DNA from 4 places in the Colwellia asteriadis genome. Region 1 is predicted to be linked to each of the others. Evidence: predicted binding sites of a transcription regulator. Region 1 holds the regulator's gene; each other region holds the start of a gene.
What was found. Region 1 encodes sigma-54, which starts transcription at its own class of promoters, with help from an activator protein. Its sites were predicted from a motif close to GTTGGCACGNNNNTNGNNT; they were not measured.

Region 1 (5,759 bases):
TAAATCAACCAATTGGTGCAATGAACATGCATGACTTATTAAAATCAGGAGTGCTGTAATTGAATACTCTATATGGCGAAGTTAACAGTCACACTCTAGCACAAGCTAAAAACATAAAACTATTAGTGTGCGATGTCGATGGAGTTTTTTCTGATGGCCGTATTTACTTAGGTAATGATGGTGAAGAACTAAAAGCTTTTCACACCAAAGACGGCTTAGGCATAAAGTCACTTGGTAGTTCTGGTGTAGCCGTAGCAATAATTACCGGCCGCAATTCAGCTATCGTAAAAAACCGTATGACGGCTTTAAATGTTAAACATATTATTCAAGGGCAAGAAGATAAATTACCCGCGTTAACCGCTCTTGCAACTGAACTTAATTTACCGTTAACGCAAATAGCTTACATTGGTGACGATGTACCTGATATTGCCTGTATTAACGCGGTAGGATTAGGCATAGCTGTACAAGACGCTCACCCTTTAACACTACAAGCTGCAAATTACATAACATTTACACGCGGTGGCTTTGGCGCAGTAAGAGAAGTATGTGATTTAATCATGCAAAGTCAAAACACCTTAACATGTGTTACGGGCGCTAGTGTATGAATAGGTTAAACAGCCTAGCCTTTTTTATTTTAGTATTAAGTGCCACTATATATGGCATTATCGTTTGGAAAGGAGAACTTGTTCAACCAGACGATATTATTGATAGTGAAGAAACACCTGACTTTATTGCCGAGGCTTTAAAAAGTAATATCTACACTGACTTAGGGAAATTATCTCATACCATTGAGGCAGATCGTATGGAGCATTATTCAAAGCAAGAATTAACACGCTTTGAGTTACCCAATTATACGTTATACCCTAAAAGTAGTAAGGCACCTTGGAAAGCGAGTGCAAAAGAAGCAATATTATATAAAAATAACCGAGTCGTGTTGAACCACCGTGTTCGCTTAAAATCAACCGAACAAGATAGTTTAATAGAAGAAGTTCATTGTAAGTATTTAGAGCTAGACTTAAATACAAATATTATTAGTTCAGATCAAACCGTTGTAATAATCGGTAAAGATTTTACCATGTATGGTTCTGGACTGATTATCGATTTAAACACTAAACAGATGACGCTAACTGAACATGTACGTACCCTTTATAAGAAAAATCATGAATAAAAAATTTAATACGCCACTTAGCTTATTACTTGGTAGCGCTTTGTTTTTCACAGCGTCACTTAACGTAGTTTATGCTGCCAAAAAAGACTTAAATCAAGAGATCACCGTTGACTCTAAAAAAACAGCTGCCGATTTAAAAAATAAAATAGCGAGTTACTTAGGTAGTGTAAGTATCAGACAAGGCTCTATTTTGATTTCTGCAGACTTAGTACAAGTTTTTAGTAACAAAGATGAAAACAGCGATGAAAAGTCTGATGTCTATTTAGCTAAAGGCTCTCCCGCTTTATTTCAGCAAGAGCTTGAAGATGGCAGCTTAATTAGCTTACAAGCCGATGAAATAAAATATCAACCAAGCTTAAATATAATTACTGTGGCAGGAAATGCCGTAGTAAAACAAGCAGGTAGCGAAGTTAGCGGCAGCAAAATTATTTATAATACATTAAGTGAGAAACTTGAAGCCGAAAGTAATAATAACGAAACAGTCACCACCATATTACAGCCAACCTTACTGAAAAAACAAAAAGCACTAAAAGATAAAGCTAAAAGCGACCTTGATAAAGAGCCAAAGACAGTCAGTGAGACTACTGAGCAAGCACCTGAAGAAGCGACTAAAGAAGAAGGTGACTCAAGTGTCGAAGGTTAATACATTAGTTGCTAGTGGACTTGCTAAGTCATACAAAGACCGACAAGTTGTTAAAGATGTTAGCTTAGCCGTCAGTACAGGGCAAATTGTTGGCTTACTTGGACCTAACGGAGCAGGAAAAACCACTTCTTTTTACATGATAGTAGGGCTTGTACCTAACGATGATGGGCAAATAATACTTAACGACCAAGACGTTACATTATCGCCTATGCATGAAAGAGCAAGACAAGGTATCGGTTACTTACCACAAGAGGCATCAATTTTTCGCAAGCTTTCAGTAACTGATAACATCATGGCTATTTTACAAATACGCAAAGAGTTAAACGAACAACAGCGCCTAGAAAAACTAGAGCACTTATTAGAAGAGTTCAATATTTGTCATATTCGCGATAACTTGGGCATGAGTTTATCTGGTGGTGAGCGTCGACGCGTAGAAATAGCACGAGCATTAGCCGCCGATCCACAATTTATTTTACTTGATGAGCCTTTTGCCGGTGTAGATCCGATTTCAGTTGGCGACATTAAAAAAATCATCATACACTTAAAGCAACGAGGAATTGGTGTATTAATAACTGATCATAACGTACGTGAAACGTTAGATGTGTGTGAACATGCTTATATTGTTAGTCATGGTGAAATTATCGCTCAAGGTGATGCGGATCAAATTCTTGCCAATCAAAAAGTAAGAGATGTATACCTTGGCGAACAATTCACGCTATAGTTATAGCATCAATCCGAATCGTAGAAAAACGTGTTCAATGGGTTATTGGTCACATCATAACCATTAAAAATAATAACAGGAAACCACATAACATCGATGCGCCCTACATTACAGCTCCGTATTGGACAACAGTTAACCATGACGCCACAATTGCAGCAAGCTATCAAGCTCCTGCAATTATCAACGTTAGAGTTACAACAAGAAATTCAAGAAGTGCTAGAGAGCAACCCATTATTAGAAATTGACGAAAGCAGCCAAAGCGATAGCAACGACGAAAAAAATAGTTTAGAAGATGCATTCTCTGCAAACTCTAATGATGCACAAAGTGATAATAACAGCAGTGATGGTAGTGAAGACCAACAGGCTAATATTGACGAAATAAGTACTAGTGAAGCGCTAGAGAAAAGTGATATTCCTGAAGAATTGAATATTGATACTACTTGGGAAGAAAGTTACAGCGCAGGCGTTTCTAATACAGGAGCTGTGAGCAGCGCAAGTGAAGATTACACTTACCAAGGAGAAACGACCGACTCAATTCAAGGTCATTTGTTATGGCAAATGGAATTAACCCCTTTTTCAGATACCGACCGCACTATTGCAACCGCCATTATTGAAGCGGTAGATGACGCTGGCTACTTAACGGTTTCCTCAGAAGATATTCTAGAAAGTGTTGGTATTGAAGACGTCGAATTAGATGAAGTTGAAGCAGTATTAAAACGCATCAATATGTTTGATCCTGTCGGCGTAGCAGCACGCTCAATACCTGAGTGTTTACTCATTCAATTAAACCAGTTTGATAAAAACACTCCTTATTTAGCTGAAAGTAAGAAAATTATTAGCGAGCATATTGATTTACTTGGCAATAGAGATTACCGCCAATTAATGCGCAAAACGAAATTAAAAGAAGATCAATTACGTGAAGTAATGCGCTTAATTCAGAGCTTAAACCCTCGACCAGGTGATGCGGTTATTACTGGCGATGATCAGTATGTTATTCCTGATGTTTCCGTTGAGAAAAAAAATGGTCGTTGGGTGGTTGAACTAAATTCAGATACCGCACCTAAGCTCAGCATAAATCAGCAATATGCTGCAATGAGCAAGAGTATGAAGTCCTCTACTGATGGGCAATTCATTCGTGCCAATTTACAAGATGCAAAATGGTTTATAAAAAGTTTAGAATCGCGCAATGATACTTTATTAAAAGTTTCGAACTGTATTGTACAACGCCAGCAAGGCTTTTTAGAGCATGGTCCAGAAGCTATGCGTCCAATGGTTCTGAACGATATTGCCGAAGCCGTTGAAATGCATGAGTCAACCATTTCACGTGTTACCACGCAAAAATACATGCACACCCCTCGTGGTATTTTTGAGCTTAAATACTTCTTTTCAAGCCATGTCAGTACTGAGAATGGTGGAGAGTGTTCTTCTACAGCAATAAGATCGCTAATCAAGAAACTTATTTTGGCAGAAACACCTGCTAAACCGTTGAGTGATAGTAAAATGGCTGACTTATTAGCCGAACAAGGTATTAACGTTGCAAGACGCACAATAGCTAAATATAGAGAGTCATTATCTATTCCTCCTTCAAATCAACGAAAAAGCTTACTTTAAGTAACTCATCAAAAGGATAACGCTTATGCAAATCAATCTTACCGGTCACCATGTCGACATTACTGATGCGCTTCGTGAGTATGTAAATACTAAGTTTACTAAGCTAGAGCGACATTTTGATCAAATAAATAACTCTCATGTTATCTTAACCGTTGAAAAGCTTGAACAAAAAGCAGAGGCAAACCTTCATATAAAAGGCGGTGAAGTATTCGCTTCGGCTATTAATACTGACATGTATGCCGCGATTGATACTTTAGTTGATAAGCTAGATAGGCAAATTCTTAAACACAAAGGTAAAGCAGCGCAACATTAATTCGACAAAAGTCGCGTAGCATAAAGCCTTAAATCACCTTAATATAAGAGCCCAATCTATGGGCTCTTCCACTTACTTTTAGCAATTTATGAAATTATCAGAGATTTTAACCCTCGACTGTACCTTATGTGCAATAAAAACCACCAGTAAAAAGCGAATTTTAGAAGAGATTTGCCAATTAGCCGCTAATAAGGTTACCGAGCTCGATCAAGACGAACTACTCGATAGTTTGCTTGATAGAGAAAAAATGGGTAGCACAGGTATCGGAAATGGCATAGCGATACCTCATGGTCGTTTGCCAAATAGCAGTAAAGCGGTGGCGGTACTAGTTACAACCGAAAACGCCATTGACTTTGATGCTATTGACAACCGCAGTGTCGATGTTTTTATCAGTCTATTTGTTCCTGAAGATAGCTGCCAAGAGCACCTTAATACGCTACAAAGTATTGCTAAATTATTTAGTGATAAAAAGGTCATAAAGAATGTCCGTAAGTGCACTAGCAACCAAGAACTGTTCGATGTTATTCAACAAGCAAGTTAAACGCTAATGAGTTGTGGGGAAAGCGTAAAATGAAATTAATTATCGTCAGTGGCCGCTCAGGATCAGGTAAATCGGTTGCGCTAAGAGTGCTTGAAGATTTAGGTTATTATTGCGTTGATAACATACCGGTAAACTTATTACCGGCCTTAACTCATACCGTAATTAACGATTATGAAACTGTTGCGGTTAGTTTAGATGTACGTAATTTACCGAAAGATCCACAAGATATTCCAGAAATAATCGCGTACTTACCCAAAGCGGTTGACGTAACCACTTTATTTCTTGATGCTGATGATAACGATTTAATTCGCCGCTTCAGTGAAACCCGTCGTCTTCACCCACTGATTAAAGAAAACTTAGCACTAGATCAAGCAATTACCTTAGAGAAAAAATTACTCGAACCAATTTCAGTGAGTGCTGATTTATACATTAATACCAGTCAATTATCTCCACACCAACTAGCTGACTTAGTAAGGGAGCGCATTTTAGGTAAGAAAACCGGTACTATGGTACTTGTTTTTCAATCCTTTGGCTTTAAACATGGCATCCCCGTTGATGCTGATTATGTATTTGATGCACGATTTTTGCCGAACCCTTTTTGGGAAAAAAATTTAAAAGAGCACACAGGTCAAAACCAAGAGGTGAAAGACTTTCTAGCAAGTCAGCCCATAGTCACTAAGTTTGTTTGGCAAATAAATAGCTTTATGATGACCTGGTTACCACACTTAGAGCGCAATAATCGTAGCTATGTCACCATAGCAA
Region 2 (5,759 bases), on a different contig from region 1:
AATATTCACGCCTAACTCTTTAGTTTAAAACTAACATTACAGTTAGCCATAAAACCCTAGTAAAAAACAATTAATTTCAAGCATATAAGAAAATTAAGCATGTGCAAAGTTGATAGGGCCGTTTCTATTACTTATAAACGTTAACGTTTTGATGTTTAATCGTTACAAAGTGTCTATGCAAAAAGTACATTGTAGTCAGTATTTTTTTCATAATAATTATTAATAACTGCATGATATGTTTTATATCAGTAATATAATCAGTTAGTTAAATTATGGCACACTTATAGCTCAGCAGTAATGTTAAAACGATTAACAGCATGTAGGTTTGTCGAGAGAATATAAAGTACAAAGGCTAGTCAGTGAACCACATTCGTTCAATAGCAAAAGGTTTTGCTAGTGGAGCTAAAAATAATAGGCAATAAGTCAAAGTAGCCAGCGATTTTTTAAGTAGGGAATAACAATTTTATGAGTATAAAAATAGAGCCTTTACTAGAGTCAATAAGAGCAAGTTTTTGGTTTTTGCCCTCAATGATACTTATTTTTACCGTGATTATTGCAACGATCACTATTTGGATCGATATTTCATTGTTATGGAAATTAAAGTCATATTTTCCAATTATTTACAGTGCTGAAGTCGGTGCTATTAGGTCATTACTCGGTACCATTGCTGCTTCTATGATAACGGTTACGAGTATTGCTTTCTCTATTACCATTGTTGCGCTTACCTTAGCTTCATCACAATTTGGCCCGCGTTTATTGCGAAACTTTATGAAAGATCGCACCACACAAACTGTTTTAGGAGTATTCATTGCGAATTTTTTCTATTGTATTCTTGTTTTTTGTGCACTTAGCTTAGAGGAACCATATAACTTTAGACCAGGTATTACCGTAATATGGGCGATATTAATGACCTCTGTCAGTATTGGTTTTCTCATTCACTTCATCCATCATGTTTCAGTGTCTATTCAAGCTGACTCCGTTGTAGAGGATGTATATTGCGAATTAAAGGAGAGTATAGATAAGCTATTTCCAGACTCACCGACTAATGATTTACAACATGACGAATCAACAGATAAAGAGCTGGGTAATAATGATTATATTTTTAGCAAGAAGTTACGCTCTGAGCATTCGGGCTACGTACAGTTAACTGACTTTTCGCCGCTCATTAAGCAATTAATAGCCTCAGACCTACAATTACAGCTTGATTTTTCTCCAGGAGATTATGTTGTAAGAGGTGGTGTATTTGGTTTACTTCATGCGAAGCAACCTATTGAAGAAAAAACTCTTGATAGTATTAAAAAACACTTTATTTTAGGTAGTGTTAGAACACCTGTTCAAGATCCAGTATTTGCCATAGGTCAGTTAGTTGAAATTGCACTTAGAGCACTTTCACCAAGTATCAATGATCCCTATACAGCCATTACTTGTATTGATAAATTAAATTCCACGCTGTGTAACTTAGCTACAAGAAACTTCCCTAAATCTCATTTCAAAGATGAGGATGGTCAGCCCAGATTACACAGTAAAGCGCTAACTTTTTTAGATGTAGCGAATTCTGCCTTTGATCAAATTAGAAGGCACGCTAAGGATAATACTACGGTAACTATCCGGTTGCTTGAGTCACTTGAAGAGCTAGCCTTACGAGTAAAAAATAAAGAGCAATATCAATTTATTGAGGAACAAATTAAGATGATTTTTGATCAACAAAAAAGCCTTGAAGTTGCTCAATTGGATGCCAAGCTAGTTATAAATAAAATTGAACAAATTGAGCAACGTCTAACGGCTAATAAAACTTAGCTTAAACATGAAACACGATATGTACGTTTAGCTAGCACTAAAATAACTAGCACCAAAAAGTGAAGGCAATTATTTATAAACGCTACTTGAATCAATTGCTAATTGCTTCAAGCTATTCGATTTAACTTTCACTATTATCTAACACGGCAAGTGAAAAGAAGTTCTTAAAGTGGTCGTTATTATTACTTGTTTTGATTAATCATCCCGACAGAACCACAGGCGTTGAGTCTAATTTATTTTTGCCACACATAAAAAATAGCTAAATAAAAATATTTAGCTATTTTGTTTATTCCCGTTAAACAACAAGGAATATAGTGCTGATGTAATTATAAATTAACAATCATTATCTTTAGTTTCTAGCTTATCTTTAACATCTTCACAGGCATCTTCTATTGCGTTGCCAGCATCTGAAGCGGCATCCTTAGTATCTGACACTACTTTATCAAATTCTTCACCTAACTCTTCAGCGCCATCATCAGAGCATGCCCCTAAACTTAATGCTGCGACAACTGTGATTAATGCTAATGTTTTGTTTTTATAAGTATTCATAATAATCTCCGTTAAAGTAAAATTTTTTATTTGCTCAAAAGACTTTAAGGTCTTGGGGCTTTGCCTCGTAATGCATTGGCAATTAATGAAATGACAAGTAATACGACAAAAATGAAAAATATGATTTTGGCTATGCCGGCTGCTGCGCCAGCTATTCCGCTAAAACCGAAAATAGCGGCAATAATTGCTATTACAAAGAAAGTTAATGCCCAACTTAACATGTTAATCTCCTTATTATTTATCAGAAAGTGTCTTCAATAGTTATAATGCTATAGTTATGCCATGTTTTAAGTTGTTGTTAATTAAGTGATATTTTTGTTGTGAAACTTGGTAGGGATAATGAATAAGTAAACTTTACAGGGTTGATATGTATAATTTTCAAAAAGAATTATTATCAATAAAAAATCGTGAGTGTGAGCAATGTTCTATAGAGTCTCTTTTGACTTATTACGTTGCGTGTGGAATATATAGATGAATAGTGAGAGCTTTTTTAGCTTTTATTAATACTTTGTAAGGTAGAGGAAATTATAAATGTTTGAAATTAGTTTAGATTTTAATTTAATTATATTTCATTTTATACAGTTAGGAATTGCCTTTGTATTGTCACTACCTATAGCGCTTAATCGTGAGCTGCATGATAGGGGGGCGGGGCTGCGAACATTCCCACTGGTTACCATTGCATCCTGTGCCTTTATGTTGGTTGGTATCAATGTTTATGAAGGCTCTGATGCTGAAGCAAGAGTGATGTACGGTATTATTACAGGCATGGGTTTTATTGGCGGTGGGGCTATTTTCAAAAACGATAGCGGGGTTAAAGGAACTGCCACAGCGGCAGGGCTATGGAACGCTGGCGCTATAGGTATCTCTGTTGCTTACAGTCGTTATGAAATCGCTATTGTATTATCTTTTATTAGCTTTCTTATTTTTCAATTTTCAGAGCTATTTAAACCAAAACAATAACCCCCAATCAACTCACAGCTTTCATCCAAGCTCAGGTCATTTATTTTTATTACTTAGAAGCCTTAATTATTTTAACTGTAGTGTTGCCATTGTGATTTTATATGTTCAGCGACCCGAAAGGCGTTAGCGTAAATGGTAAAAGTATAAGGTACACTACCGCCTGTTGGCATAAACGAGCCATCAGTTACATATAAGTTGCTTACTTCATGGGCCTGACAATGTTTATTGAGTACAGAGGTTTGCGGATCGTTACCAAAACGACAGCCACCTGCCATTAAATTAGTTGCGGGTGAGCCACTAACCGATGATGAAATATTTTTTGCTCCTAATTCGGCTAATAGTTTTTCAGCCTTTTCAGCTAAATAACTACCCACTTCAAGATCATGTTGATGATAACCAATACGCACATTGGCAACGGGATCTCCCCATTGATCTGTGGTGTTTTCATCAAGTGATACAAAACAGTTATCGTTGGGTAGCCAATCATTAAATACTTCAAAACGTAGGGTTTTATAACGGGTAAATTCACTACGCATACTTTGTTTTAGCGCTTCACCCCATAATAATTGGCTGTTGCCTTGCTCGTCTTCACCCCATTGTGTGCCACGTGCGCGCGCAATAGGGTTTTGATGAAAAAGAAAGTCGATAGTGCCACCTTTTGCGGTGCCAGCTTTGCCTATGCCTTGTTGTGATGCCGCAAATTTTTTATCGTTAATTTGATACCAATCTTGTAAAGCGCGATTAATAAAAGGGCCTACAGTTTTCAAATCAGCCACTTTCTCTGGTGTTAACTCATTATAAATAAAATCACCTTGGCCTGTACCACCGCCGCTAAAAAGTAAGTTTTTACCCACTTGACCATTATTATTTGCTAAGCCCTGTGGAAATTTATCGCCTTTAGAAGCAAGCAATAAACGCGAAGTTTCAACGGCTTGGCAAGCTACGACATAAATTTTTGCAGTGGCAATTTTTTCACGTCCTTGGCTGTCGTAATAATGCACGCCACTAATTTCACCTTGGCTATTCGTGGCAATATGAAATACTTTTGAGTTGGGTTTAATGGTGCAATTACCGCTAGCAACCGCATGATTTAATAAGGCTGCTCTGCCACTGCCTTTAGCGCCTGATGAGCAACCATAACTACTACAGTAACCTGAGTATTCGCAGCTACGACGACCCATCGCTGGGCGTGATAAAATAGCGCGTGGTACTGGAATAGCATGGTAACCAATATTGTTTGCGGCTTGGTCTATCCATGATGAAATAGGCGACTCAGCAACGGGCGGATAAGGAAAGTCTGCAGATCTAGGCTCTTGGTGTGGGTGATCTACTACACGGCCAGAAACACCAACAATACGTTCTACCATGGCGTAATAAGGTTCTAATTCTTCATAACTAATCGGCCAATCGGCAACGTTAGCGCCTTCAATATCACCAAACTCTGTTTTGAGGCGAAAATCTATTGGTTTTAAGCGATGAAAATAACCACTCATAAAGTTAGATGAACCACCAACCACATTGCCATTCCACCAGCTCCAGCCAGAATCACTGGTTTTTTCGCCTTGCCAAAAACTTACCCCGTCACTGGTTTCGTATTCTTCTTCAATCACGTGCTCTTCATCAGACAACTTCGGGTTGTAAGCATCATGTACGCTAATGGCTAGTTCATCTTTAAAAAACTCTTTTTCGGTTAACCACGGCCCCTTTTCTAAAACCAGTACTTTAGCTCCTGCATTAGCTAAGCTATAGGCAATAGGAGAGGCTCCTGCGCCACTACCAATAATACAAATGTCGGCGCTTAAATTATTTGTTTGAGATGTAGTCATTACTTATGGCCTTGAGGTTTTGCACGTGGCGGTAATTCAAAATAGCGCTGTCCTTTTTCAGGTAACGGAAAGCCACCTTGGTGTTCAAGCCATTGCCAGCCAATACCTTTTGGATTTCCGCCATAAGCGGCGGGCGTCAGCATGGCTTCAAAAATATAACCGAGCAGTGTATTTAACCAATTTTGACCAGCGCGAGATTGACTAATACCTTTTAACAGTTGTTCTTTTTCAGTAAAACCAAGCTCAACAAAGTTTTGTTTTTTTTCGCTTTGCGCGTAGCCATTTAGCCAACCCACTCCTTTTAGAATAAAGTCTTTCTCTGCTTGTTCGGTCGGCTGTACAGTCATTATTTGATAAAGATAAGCCGTGGCATTAATTTGTTTCGCGCTAATATCTTGCGCAGTCGTATTATTACTGTTTGTTGTTGGCGACTCAGGTAATAAATGCTCTAGCGTAGCATTGAGCGTTAGCCATGGGTCGGTATTGAGTAATGATGATAACGCTTTTTGTACATCAGCATTAAACGAAAAAGCAGGAAAAACAGAAGCTGCACCAACACCTGCGGCTGACTTTAAAAGACGGCGGCGAGTGAGGTTTTTGTTTTTAATAAACTCAGGCGTTTGGTAG
Region 3 (5,759 bases), on a different contig from region 1:
AACCGCCTCGACGCGTATAACGTGCAAAAACCGTAAGTTGCTCTAATTTTGCGTACTTTTGTAAATCACAAAAAATACGTTCAATACACTGTTCATGAAATTCATTATGTTGTCTAAATGAAATCAAGTATTTAAGTAACTGTGCGTGATTTAATGGAGCACCCTGATAACTAATATATACACTGGCCCAGTCTGGTTGGTTGGTGATTAAGCAGTTCGATTTGAGCAAATGGCTTACAAGCGTTTCATTTATACTAGGTTGGTCATTAGCCTCATGACTTGCTTGTATATTAGTTAACCACTGTGCATTGTATTGATATTCATCCATAGAAATATCTTCATTATCAATACAAATAAGTGAATTACTTGCCTGGTTAATGGCTAAGTTAGGGCAATCATCAACGCTAAAAAGGGCAACCGAAGCTTGCTCGCCAGCCGTATGTGATAAATCAGCAGCGAGAATTTTTTGTACTTGCTCCATTGATGAAAAACGGCTTTGGTTAAAACTATTTAAATACAGCTTAAATGATTTCGACTCAACTAAGTTAGGGCTCGTACAAGGGAACCTAAACTCGGCGACTGCAACCACAGGCTTGCCGTTGGTATTTAGCCAAGAAAGTTCATAACCGTACCAAACATCCTCACCAACAAAAGGTAATGTTGTGTCGGTTAATGATAAATCATCACGATTTAAACTCCGGGGTACTGCTTGCAGTAAATCTGGGTTATATTTACTGCTATATTGAGTTTCTTTCCCTAAAGTTAGCTCGCTTAATGCAGCTGATTTTTCATATTTGCTCATAAAAACTTCTACCGTTAACAATTATAGTATTATTTTAAAGGATCTTAGTCGTATATGACATCATCAAATACAACTTTAGCGCAAGCTGTACTTACATTTGCAGAGCAACATGTTGCTTTACATCAAGAGCGTAACAATAACGAATTACCCAGTACTGAATTTGATGAGCAGTGGTTGTCTCCCTGTATCAGTGAAAAATTGGCCGATGATCTTTGTAGTTGGCAGCCAATAGCCATTGCTAAGCTGGTAGAGCAGAAGGAAATAGCAAAACCGTTATCATTTAATAATGTTGAACAAGCGTTAGACTTAGTATTGCATCAAGATATTAAAACTTATTTTACAACCATCTTTAGTGACAGCATTGAAGCACAATGTGCCGATGGTAGCTTAACGTTATTGTTTGCTTGGAGTGAAGCTGACTTTGAACGACTACAAGAAAATATTATTGGTCATATCATGATGAAACAGCGTTTAAAACAAGCTGAAACGGTGTTTTTTGCTGTAACCGATGAAGAAGATATTATTATTTCACTTGATAATGAAACTGGTGAAGTGTGGGCAGAGAGAGTGGGTTGTAAACCTCATAAAAAAATTGCCGACTCATTAGCTGATTTATTTACTAATGTGTTAACAGTTAGTTAGTTTTGCCTTTACTATTACAGCCAATAAGGCAGTTTATGGAAAGGCGTTTGAGTGCTAAGCACTAAACGCCTTTACTTTATTTTAGCTCTTTAGTTAGCTCTGCTATCATTTGCTTCATTTCACTTAGCTCTTCTCTTATTTGCGTTAACTCATGACTTAGCGCTTTATTAATACTTATTTGAATTCGTTCTTCTAAAATAGCATTGCTGGTTGCGTCATCGTTTTCATGCTTTTTATTTTCTTGGGGAGTTGTCTGCGCAGGAGGAGCGATAAACTTAGGATCATGCTGCCAATTTTTTAGCGTTTTAATCAGCGTAGGTAAAGGAACTGGCTGACTTAACTTAGCCTTAACCAAAGCGACGGTTGGTTTTTTCCCGTCATTAGCAAGTTGATTGGCAAACATTAATATTTCATCAAAAATAGTCATGGCGTTTATTAATAATTACGTGATAAGCAATATAACCATATTTTAGTTAAAAAAGCTAAAATTGTTACATGCCTCTTTGAAGTTTTTTCAATAAATCCCTTAATATCAATGGTTTGTTTTTTGGCAACTTTTTTGCTTTTACTGAAAGTGTACTAACGATAACAACTATAAAAGGAATAACCATGAAAAAGACAGTACTTGTATTATTAGCTGCTACCCCCTTATTATTTTCGCTATCAGGCTGTGTTGTAAAAATTAATGATGACGGCATTAACCATGATTTTGTTGTTGATAGTGAAGACAGAGCTTATAAAAACCGTAAACACATTGCTGCGGTTAACTTAGGAGCCAGTATTGCTGATATTGAAGAAAAGCTTGGTGTTGCTGATTTTTCTGAGACGTATAGTGAAAATGAAAAAACAGTGAAAGTACTTTATTACCGAACCCAACGTAAACATAAAGATGGTTTAACCACTAAAGATGAATGTACCTATTTGCAATTTGTTAATGGTGAGCTAATTAAAACCGGTTATGGTGACGAGTTTAAAAAAAGCTAAATAGAGCTAAATTTAACGCGTAGCATAGTAGACAACTTAGTACGTGATTTTTACCCAACCTATGTGAAGCATCGCTATTTCAGTGATGCTTTTTTGTATGCGCTATTTGTAATTTCAATTGACCTGTTTTTAGTTATGCTGCTAAGGTGGAACTAATAAATATCAAGCTAATCCACCAGTAGAGTAGGAGTTATCATGACAGAAATGGAATCACCAGCAAGTGTTATAAGCAACAATGCTGACAGTGAAAGTGTTGATGTAAAAGCGAGTTACTTAAAAGCTGAAGACTTAAAGTTTGCTGCATCGCTTTTATACCAAGCGTACCATGATGACCCTGTTTTTCTTGATATATTCAATAGTGATAAAGAAGACTACGAGCAGCGTTTACGCGCGGCAATTCGAGAAGAATTAAACGCCTTTTGGCAAGCAAAGCAACCCATGGTCGGTTTATATTTAGGTGACACTATGGTTGGTGTTGCTTGTTTAAATAGTCCAGATGAGTCACTTAGCGTTAATCGCTTTTGGCATTGGCGTTTAAAAATGTTACTAAGTGCTGGTTATTTTAGTACCAAACAAATGATGCAAAAAGAACAAACAGTGCTCGAAGCTGTGCCATTAAAAACTTTTCATTTATTGTCATTTATTGCGGTGCATCCGTTACATCAGCAACACGGTTTTGGTCATTACTTAATGGCAGCGGTAAATACTGTGCTTGACGAGCATACTGATAGCGAAGGTGTTGCTGTTTATGCTACCTCAGGTAAGTTTAAAGCATTTTTCGAAAATGTTGGTTATGAGGTCATTAAAGAAGTAACTGTTGGTAATGTCTCTGGCTCTGTCATGGTACATTATCGTAATAACGAGTTAGTACAATAAGTTACTTAAACAGCAAAAGACAAGTTCATTATGTTTTTCATCGTTAGTTATCGAAGTAACTTATGCGTTTAACAGGCAAGCTACTAAAATGGAGCGAAGACAAGTGCTTTGGCTTTATTGTACCTAATGGTGGTGGCGATCATGTTTTCATTCATAAAAGTGCGTTTTCAAATAAAAAACGCACGCCTCAAGTTAATGACATTCTCACATTTTCGATAGCGAAAGATAAACAAGGGCGTTACTGCGCTGATAAGGCGACTTTTGCAGGCGAAAAGCCCGCAAGTCATGCAGAAAAGCATGTGAATAAGTTTTCGATTTATTTAGCCGTTTTATTTTTAGGGGCTATCTTAGTTGCGTTAATTTTTGGCTACTTACCAATAAATTTAGTATTACTTTATTTAGGCGCGAGTACGCTGTGCTTTGTTTCATATGCGCATGATAAAAACAAAGCAAAAAGGGGCGCTTGGCGCACCCCAGAAAGTACATTGCATTTGCTTGCACTGGCTGGCGGCTGGCCAGGAGCTGCTATTGCACAGCAAACCCTTAGGCATAAATCTAAAAAGGCTACATTTAGGTTTGTTTTTTGGTTAACGGTTATCATAAACATAAGCGCACTGTGTTGGTTAACATCTTTAAATCAAATGGATGAAAGTACTTCATTGCTCAAAATGCTATTTTCATAATTTTTCAGAAAAACTAGGTGACTATTAGTTAGAGCAATAACAGTTAGTTGTTTTCGGGAGTATTTGTAAAAACGGCTAGCAAGTAATTTAGCAGGGTAAATGCAATTGGCTAATTTTAGCCGCTTAGGGTTGTGTTATGTGTGTAGTCAGTTGGAGCACTCAATTATATACTTATAAATTTTAGGAGTTGAGATGAATAACAAAATTATTGGAATAGTCCTTATTATTGTGGGGGTTGCATTAGCTATGTGGGGTTACAATATTTATGATTCTGCTAGCTCACAAGTTACTCGAGCATTAAGTGGGGATACTCCTATTGAGGCTTGGGCGGGAATGGCTGGTGGCGTAATTGCCGTTATACTTGGTATTACAAGACTTAAATAATACCAATAAATGAACACGCAACAAGAGTTTAAAGTAGGCGTTAATAAGTGCAGATAGAAGTGTTTTATGTTATTTCAAATTTATCTGTTACGATAACTGTGTTTCGTTTAAACGGTTAACTGGAGGCTGTGATGAAAAAATGTCATAAAAAAGGTATCGGTTTAAGTTTACTATGGGCTTCTGCAATTTTGTCCTCTGCTATTCTTGACGCCCCGCAGCTATTAACGCTAATAATTTTGCCTGTGTTAGCCTATATGTCAGTAATGCTTATAAATAAAGACCATCAGTCTTAATGTTTGTATTTCAACGGTTTGATGTAAGTGGCACACTACAAGTGACAAAAAAGGACGTTAACAGTTAAGCGTCACTTTGCGGCGATAACCAATAAATTGTTTGTACTTAATAAGGCATTAATAATAAGGCATTAAATTTTTAGTGGATTTGAGCATGAATCAAATAAGAGGTTTTGCTTTTTCATTTGTAATAGTCATTATTACATTTGTAGTTTCAGCGATAGCTGCTGGTATCCTAGCTGATTTTATGGGAGTTTGGAAAAAACCAATAATTGGCTCAGTTGCGGCTTCTTTAGTGGTTTTATCTGGTTATATCACTGCGCCTAGTCACAAAACGAAAGTAGCAACTGCTTGGTTGATTGTTGGAGCTATTGCGGCTTTGATCTTATCGAGTACTTCGCCATACCCAGAAGATAAACCCACTTTATTTCCTTTATATGCGACTTATGCTAGTGGCTTTATTACGTTATTAATATGTATTATTTGGCATAAAAAACATAACCAATGAACCTCACAGAACCAATTTGGAATATCATTTTTTCTCGCGCTTCTAAAAGATCTACACTCACTTAAAACGTTATCGGCATATGTGCTATTTTTTTTGTAAGACATGTCTCACAGTGATGTGCGATATCATGGCAATTGTCGCTGTAAAATAGAAGCTTAATTATTTACTGTTATGATTTTAAAGGCTTTTTATTTTTTCATTGAAAGTTGCACTTATGTTACATCTAAATAATTTTATTCTGGTTACTACTAACCATAAATTTTAAGTGTAATATTAATCATGTCAGGAAGACATAGGGCAGGAAGCCTTAAAGCAATACGCTGTCATGGATGAGATAGTAGCTACGGGGATGTTGTTACTACAAATGGAAAATACTTGGAAAGTATAACGCTTAATGATTAAGCAAGGCAATAAAATGGATGCCAAGGATACTTCGGGACGAAGCAATAAGGATGTTACGGAATAGTAAACTTAAGGAAAACCTAAAGCAGGATGCTTTACTCATTTAGGTAACTAACTGAGACAGGTTTAAAGGAAGACTTTATGGATGAAGTCTAATAGCAGGACGCTATAGGGAAAGCTAAACA
Region 4 (5,759 bases), 300 kb from region 1:
CTAATAACATTTTCACTACACAGGGCAATACTTTGCTCTACCACATTTTGTAATTGTCTGATGTTACCTGGCCATGGCGCAGCAATTAATAACTCCATTGCTTCCACATTTAAGCTTTTTATCGGTGAGTTTGAACGTTGTACCGCTTGATTGAGGAAATATTGCACCAATAATGGAATATCTTCTCGGCGCTCAGCCAGTGGTGGCAGCTCTAATTCAACAACATTGAGTCGGTAATATAAATCTTCGCGAAAGCTATTGTTGATAATGGCTTGCTGTAAGTTTTTATGGGTGGCAGAAATAATTCTAACATCAACTTTGATTGATTGCGTGCTACCAACAGGGCGTATCTCTTTTTCTTGTAAAACCCGTAATAGTTTTACCTGAAAATTTAACGGCATATCGCCGATTTCATCTAAAAACAACGTGCCACCATCGGTTGCTTGGAATAAACCGACATGATCTTTAGCGGCACCCGTAAAAGCGCCTCGGGTGTGACCAAAAAGCTCAGACTCTAATAGCTGTTCAGGAATTGCAGCACAGTTTATTGCGGTAAAAGGTTTGTCCTTACGACTACTGGCTAAGTGTATTGCTTTTGCTAACAGCTCTTTACCTGTGCCACTTTGACTGTGGATTAATAAACTAAAATCACTACTTGCTACTTGTTTAGCTTGTTGTAATAACGAGGCCATAACAGTGCTGCGACTGATGATGTTAGCGCGCCAATGATCTTTGTCAGCATTATCTTCGTTAGTTGACGGTTGCAATAAAATAGCTTGTTGTACTGTGTCTAATAGCTGCTGACTTTCAAACGGTTTAGTCAAAAAACTAAAAACACCTTGCTTAGTGGCGCTAATTGCATCGGGGATGGTGCCGTGCGCGGTCATAATAATAACGGGCATATTAGGGTGCTGTTGCCTAATTTGCTGAAAGAGCGCCATTCCGTCCATACCTTCCATGCGTAAATCACTGATAACCACTTCAGGTAAAAAGCTTTGTAAGGTACCTAAAGCAACTTTGGCATTAGCAGCCGACTCTACATCATAGCCCGCGGCTTTTAAACGAATACTGAGCAACCTTAGTAAGCTTGGGTCGTCATCAACAATTAATACTTTTGTTGCTGCATTAGGTAAGTCTTGTTGGCTCATGGTTACTCTCTCATTTAAGCTGTAAGTATATAATCTACACGGTGTACTTTAAGTAAATGTCACCACTGTAATAATTTCTTTAGTGGTGCTTTTACGAACGTATTTATTGATGCTTTGTTAAGTTTTCTTCTATTTTTTTCAATTGATGTAACTGCTTTTCAAGTTGTTCTATTGCTGCATCTTTTCGAGCATATTCTTGTTTGGCTTTTGTTTTTAATGCCGCTTGCGCGGTCAGTAATTTTAATTGTGCATTTAATTGGTCTTTCAGTAACAACATAAAAGCTAAGTTATGCAGAGAGTCACTATTATCGCTTGGAGAAGAGTAATCATCGTCAGAAAAATTGGCATTGTTAAGTAGTGTTTTTGCTGCATAAGGTTGATAAATAGGTGAGCTAGGTAAGCTGTAAATAAGCATCATCTTAGCGTGGTGCTGAGTAAATTTGTGACTTGTTCCTTGCTCAGTAATGGTATCTGATTGTAGGGAAAGTGCTTTTTTTTGACTGTCTATTTCAGCAACTAACTCTTGTGGTGATAACGTTTTTAACCATAAATAGTAATGACTATAATGCAACGTTTTATGGGTATTTTTGGCTACCTTTGGCTCCGCTTTGGGCGTTAACTGACAAGCGCTTAGCATTGTTATGAGTATAAGTGCGATGACAGTGGGCAATAACACTGAATTAAATGCTTGTGATGTATTGCTGTTGTCGTGTTTAGTGCTGAACATATCTATTTACCTGTAACCTGTTGTGCTAATTATTTTGGCTTGTTTTAAGGGGCTGTTGATTTAGCTTTATTTTCTTGTGGTAGTGTTATCGTAACGCAGCTGCCTTTACCACGTTGCTTTAATGATGATTTATCGTGGCTCGATGTGTGGTTGTCACTTAAATCGACAAAGCCATTAAGGCGCATTAATAACTCTTTCACTATAGTTAACCCTAAACCACTACCCTTTATTTGGTTATCTTGCGGTGGAGGACCTTGGTAAAAGGCGTCAAACACTTTGTCTTTTAAATTATTGCTCATTCCAGGGCCTTGGTCGGTGATTTCAATAATTAAGTTGTTTTTATTATTATGAGTACTGTGATATTTAATGGTGATAATGCCGCCCAGTGGTGAAAATTTTATCGCGTTAGATAATACGTTATCTAAAATTACGCTTATTTGTTTTGTATTACTGTAAAAGTCACAGTCAGTACCGCTGCTATCTATAACTAAATTTTTACGTTTTATATCTAATTTTCGTAATGCTAAGGCGCTGTCAATTAGCGTAGGTAAGTGAATTTTTTCAGCATCTTGTAAACTTGTTGAATCAAGAACAATATTAAAATCGAGTAAGTCTTCAATCAAACGCTGTAAGCGAGTAACGCTACCGCGAATAATGTCGCAAATCTCTTGCTGGTCGTCATTTAAAGGGCCAACGCTATTATCATAAATTAACTCAGTGCCTTCTCTAATCGCGGCTAGCGGTGTTTTTAGCTCGTGAGAAATATGACGAATAAAACTTGATTTTTGAAGCTCTAACGCATGCAACCTTTTACGCATCATCTCAAGGGCTTGAGCTATTTCTTCTACTTCACTAGTTCCTTGAACATCAATTTTCTCACTAAAGTTGCCTTGCTCTAAAGTGTTAATTTTTCGGATCAGTGCCTTTAATGGTCTGGTTATCAATAATAAAAATATTAAGGCAATTAATAATGTTATTGGAATGGTATAGAGACTATTTAAAATATTTTGGTTAACTTGCTTAGCGGTAAAGTCAATGTTGGTGGCTTGTTCGTTGATAATGGTATTGCTTCGATCTTTAATTTTATTTTTTAAGTTAACCAGTATTTGAAACTTTCGCTGTACTATATCTAAGGTTAAATTACCTGAGTTTTCATCACTATCTTTTTGTATTTCACCCTTTATTAGCTGGCTCTCAACACTGAGCTCTTTGAGTAACGCAACTAATGTTAAATCCTGCTGTTGTAGTAAAAAATGCTCAATAATATTAAGAAAGCTTCGTTGTTGTTCGGTGAATGTTGTGAGTAAAGCAGTATCTTTCAATACAACATACTGACTAGCAAAACGCTCTATAGAGACCAGTCTATCGCTGAGTTGATTATTTAATTGAGTTAACTGAGCAACATGGTAAACCGAAACAGTGCTTTGCTTAGCGAGGTCACTTAATTTACTGACGCTAAAAAGTAATGCTGCGGTTAATGGCAGCGCAACTAATAAAAAACCTAATAAGGTTAATTTACTGATAGATACTTTTTTCAATAGTGACTGGCAAAGTTGCTTAGCGGTTAACTTACTTGGCACGTCATGTTTCCTTTCTTGATTACTAGCGGAGAAATTTAATAGAGTGCCTTTTTATGCTAAAAGCGTGCGAAAAACAATGGTGTCACCTTTTGGCGACATTGGTGGTGGGGTGTTTTGTGTCATTTAAGTTATTGTAATTTATTGTTATTTTTGTTGGGTGAGATGTTGTCACTCGGCAAAAAATTTATAATTTTCATTGCCTGTCTCTAATTAACTACAGTTATGGGGTTTGAAAAGCTTGCTTTTTAATTAAATTTCTTTTAAATCAATGGCTTAAAAAGTTGGTACACACTGTGCTATATCCTGTTTGAGTAACGGTGATTATTAAACGACTTTCCCGCGTTTAGTGTTGTTACCGTTATATATTTTAATTAACTGTTTATACCTAGCAGTTTAAATAATCAATATGAAATTAGATTTAATCAGACATAGCTAATTACATATTGTGGTGTCATAACTTTTACAGTGAATAAATAATAAGGAAGAACAATGAAAAATATTAGCTTAAGCCAAATTTCCGTAGTGGTTGTAACTATGTTAGCAGCATCATTTTTTGTGAGTGCTAATGAAATGACAGCACCGCTAGGAAGTGATACTCCTCAAATTGCTAGTTCAGAGCCAGTTCAACCAGTAAAAGCAAGTATCAATGAAGTGGTATTTAATAACTTAGATCTTGATAAAGATGGCTCACTAAGTAAAGCAGAAATCACTTCAAGCAAAAACGAAGTATTAGTAAGCTCATTTGAAAAAATTGATAGCAATGCCGACTTACTTGTTAGTAAACAAGAGCTTGCTGAGTTTGTTGAGCTGGTTAAAGGGGCTTAGTTAACTATAGTAAACGACTTTTATTTTTTATTCTGGACGGACAAAAAATAATCGACCCTAGCACAAACGTTTTCGCATTATGTGTTTATGGGGAGGCTCCCAACTTATACTCCCCTTTACCGACTGTAATTCTTTTACAGTCGGTTTTTTCTGTTTATAAAATACTCTCTTCAGTTTATGAAAATATCGCTTTTAAGCTCAGTGGTAGGCTACAAACGACAAACGGTAATAGCAAGACGGTTATCGTGACTAAATATTGATAGAATAAAAGTAACTTATTCGAGTACTACTGATTATGCGTTGTGACTATTTATATAGCTTCAGCATCAACTCAGACATGAATAATTAACTTACCTGAACCCAGATTATGTTATTTGGTTCTCAATCGTAGAGAGTACACATGAAAAAAATATTTTTTAAAGCGTTGTTAACATCAAGTATTTTGATGGGTTGTACAGCCGCCGATAATACTCAGTCAAATGTTACTGAAGCTGCAACTGCTGTTGTTAATGCGACAGTTGTCGAACAATCTAAAGAGCAGTTATTAGCGCCGTGGCAAGGCCCGTTTCAAGGTGTTCCTGCCTTTGATAAAGTAACCTTAGCCGGCCTTGTTCCTGCAATGGAACAAGCAATGGCAAGTGAATTAGCTGAAATCGACATGATTGCCAATAACCCTGCAACGCCTACGTTTGAAAATACTATTGTGGCGATGGAAAAAACAGGAGCTGATTTAGACCGACTATTTACTTATTACGGTATTTGGCGTTCAAATAAATCAAGCAGTGAATTTCGTCAATTACAAAGCGAGTTAGCACCTAAGCTTTCTGCTTTTTCTTCAACTATTCGTCAAAATGCCAAGTTATTTGCACGTGTTAAAGCTGTTTATAATAGCGATGAAGTAAAATCGTTAAGCCCTGAAAAACAGCGCTTAGTACAGTTAAAGTATAATAGCTTCGCTCGTAATGGCGCTACGCTAAATACTGAAGATCAAAAACGTTATGCAGAAATTAACTTACGTTTAGCGCAGCTACATACGCAATTTGGTAATAACGTGTTAGCTGATGAAGAAAACTATGTTTTATATTTAACAAAAGATCAGTTAGGTGGTTTACCTGAGTCAATTATTACCGTTGCAGCCGCTGCGGCTACTGAGCGTGATCATGATGGTCAATATGCCATTACTAATACACGTTCATCAATGGACCCATTTTTAACTTATTCAACTGAACGCGAATTAAGAAAAAAAGTATGGCAAACATACTACAGCCGTGGTGATAACGGTGATGAATTTGATAATAACGCGATTATTGCAGAAATTTTAAAACTTCGTCATGAACGTGTTGGTTTATTAGGTTATAAAAACTATGCCTCTTGGCGTTTAGAAGATCGCATGGCTAAATCGCCTGAAAATGCGATCGCGTTAATGGAGTCAGTATGGCCTGCGGCTATTGCTCGTGTGGATGAAGAAGTTGCTGATAT

Region 2: ABD005_RS03850 (DUF1328 domain-containing protein) is a predicted target of sigma-54. The motif match lies at 2,613-2,631, and genes of this name have one in related genera.
Region 3: ABD005_RS08085 (DUF3192 domain-containing protein) is a predicted target of sigma-54. The motif match lies at 1,991-2,009, and genes of this name have one in related genera.
Region 4: ABD005_RS01105 (EF-hand domain-containing protein) is a predicted target of sigma-54. The motif match lies at 3,736-3,754, and genes of this name have one in related genera.

The regions. Positions count from the first base shown of each region.
Region 1 is NZ_BAAAFA010000001.1:566,260-572,018, forward strand. Features, by position in the region: gene ABD005_RS02360 (KpsF/GutQ family sugar-phosphate isomerase) at 1-59, shown strand, start outside; gene kdsC (3-deoxy-manno-octulosonate-8-phosphatase KdsC) at 60-605, shown strand; gene lptC (LPS export ABC transporter periplasmic protein LptC) at 602-1,168, shown strand; gene lptA (lipopolysaccharide transport periplasmic protein LptA) at 1,161-1,811, shown strand; gene lptB (LPS export ABC transporter ATP-binding protein) at 1,798-2,532, shown strand; gene ABD005_RS02385 (RNA polymerase factor sigma-54) at 2,629-4,143, shown strand; gene hpf (ribosome hibernation promoting factor) at 4,169-4,456, shown strand; gene ptsN (PTS IIA-like nitrogen regulatory protein PtsN) at 4,545-4,997, shown strand; gene rapZ (RNase adapter RapZ) at 5,027-5,759, shown strand, end outside.
Region 2 is NZ_BAAAFA010000002.1:152,750-158,508, forward strand. Features, by position in the region: gene ABD005_RS03840 (DUF2254 domain-containing protein) at 466-1,797, shown strand; gene ABD005_RS03845 (hypothetical protein) at 2,131-2,346, opposite strand; gene ABD005_RS03850 (DUF1328 domain-containing protein) at 2,391-2,567, opposite strand; gene ABD005_RS03855 (MgtC/SapB family protein) at 2,878-3,306, shown strand; gene ABD005_RS03860 (GMC family oxidoreductase) at 3,378-5,132, opposite strand; gene ABD005_RS03865 (gluconate 2-dehydrogenase subunit 3 family protein) at 5,132-5,759, opposite strand, start outside.
Region 3 is NZ_BAAAFA010000005.1:39,205-44,963, reverse strand. Features, by position in the region: gene queF (NADPH-dependent 7-cyano-7-deazaguanine reductase QueF) at 1-802, opposite strand, end outside; gene syd (SecY-interacting protein) at 857-1,444, shown strand; gene ABD005_RS08090 (hypothetical protein) at 1,521-1,871, opposite strand; gene ABD005_RS08085 (DUF3192 domain-containing protein) at 2,054-2,428, shown strand; gene ABD005_RS08080 (GNAT family N-acetyltransferase) at 2,633-3,304, shown strand; gene ABD005_RS08075 (DUF1294 domain-containing protein) at 3,367-3,987, shown strand; gene ABD005_RS08070 (DUF3185 family protein) at 4,180-4,371, shown strand; gene ABD005_RS08065 (hypothetical protein) at 4,819-5,172, shown strand.
Region 4 is NZ_BAAAFA010000001.1:269,513-275,271, reverse strand. Features, by position in the region: gene ABD005_RS01120 (sigma 54-interacting transcriptional regulator) at 1-1,148, opposite strand, end outside; gene ABD005_RS01115 (hypothetical protein) at 1,252-1,875, opposite strand; gene ABD005_RS01110 (HAMP domain-containing sensor histidine kinase) at 1,920-3,455, opposite strand; gene ABD005_RS01105 (EF-hand domain-containing protein) at 3,945-4,280, shown strand; gene ABD005_RS01100 (M3 family metallopeptidase) at 4,681-5,759, shown strand, end outside.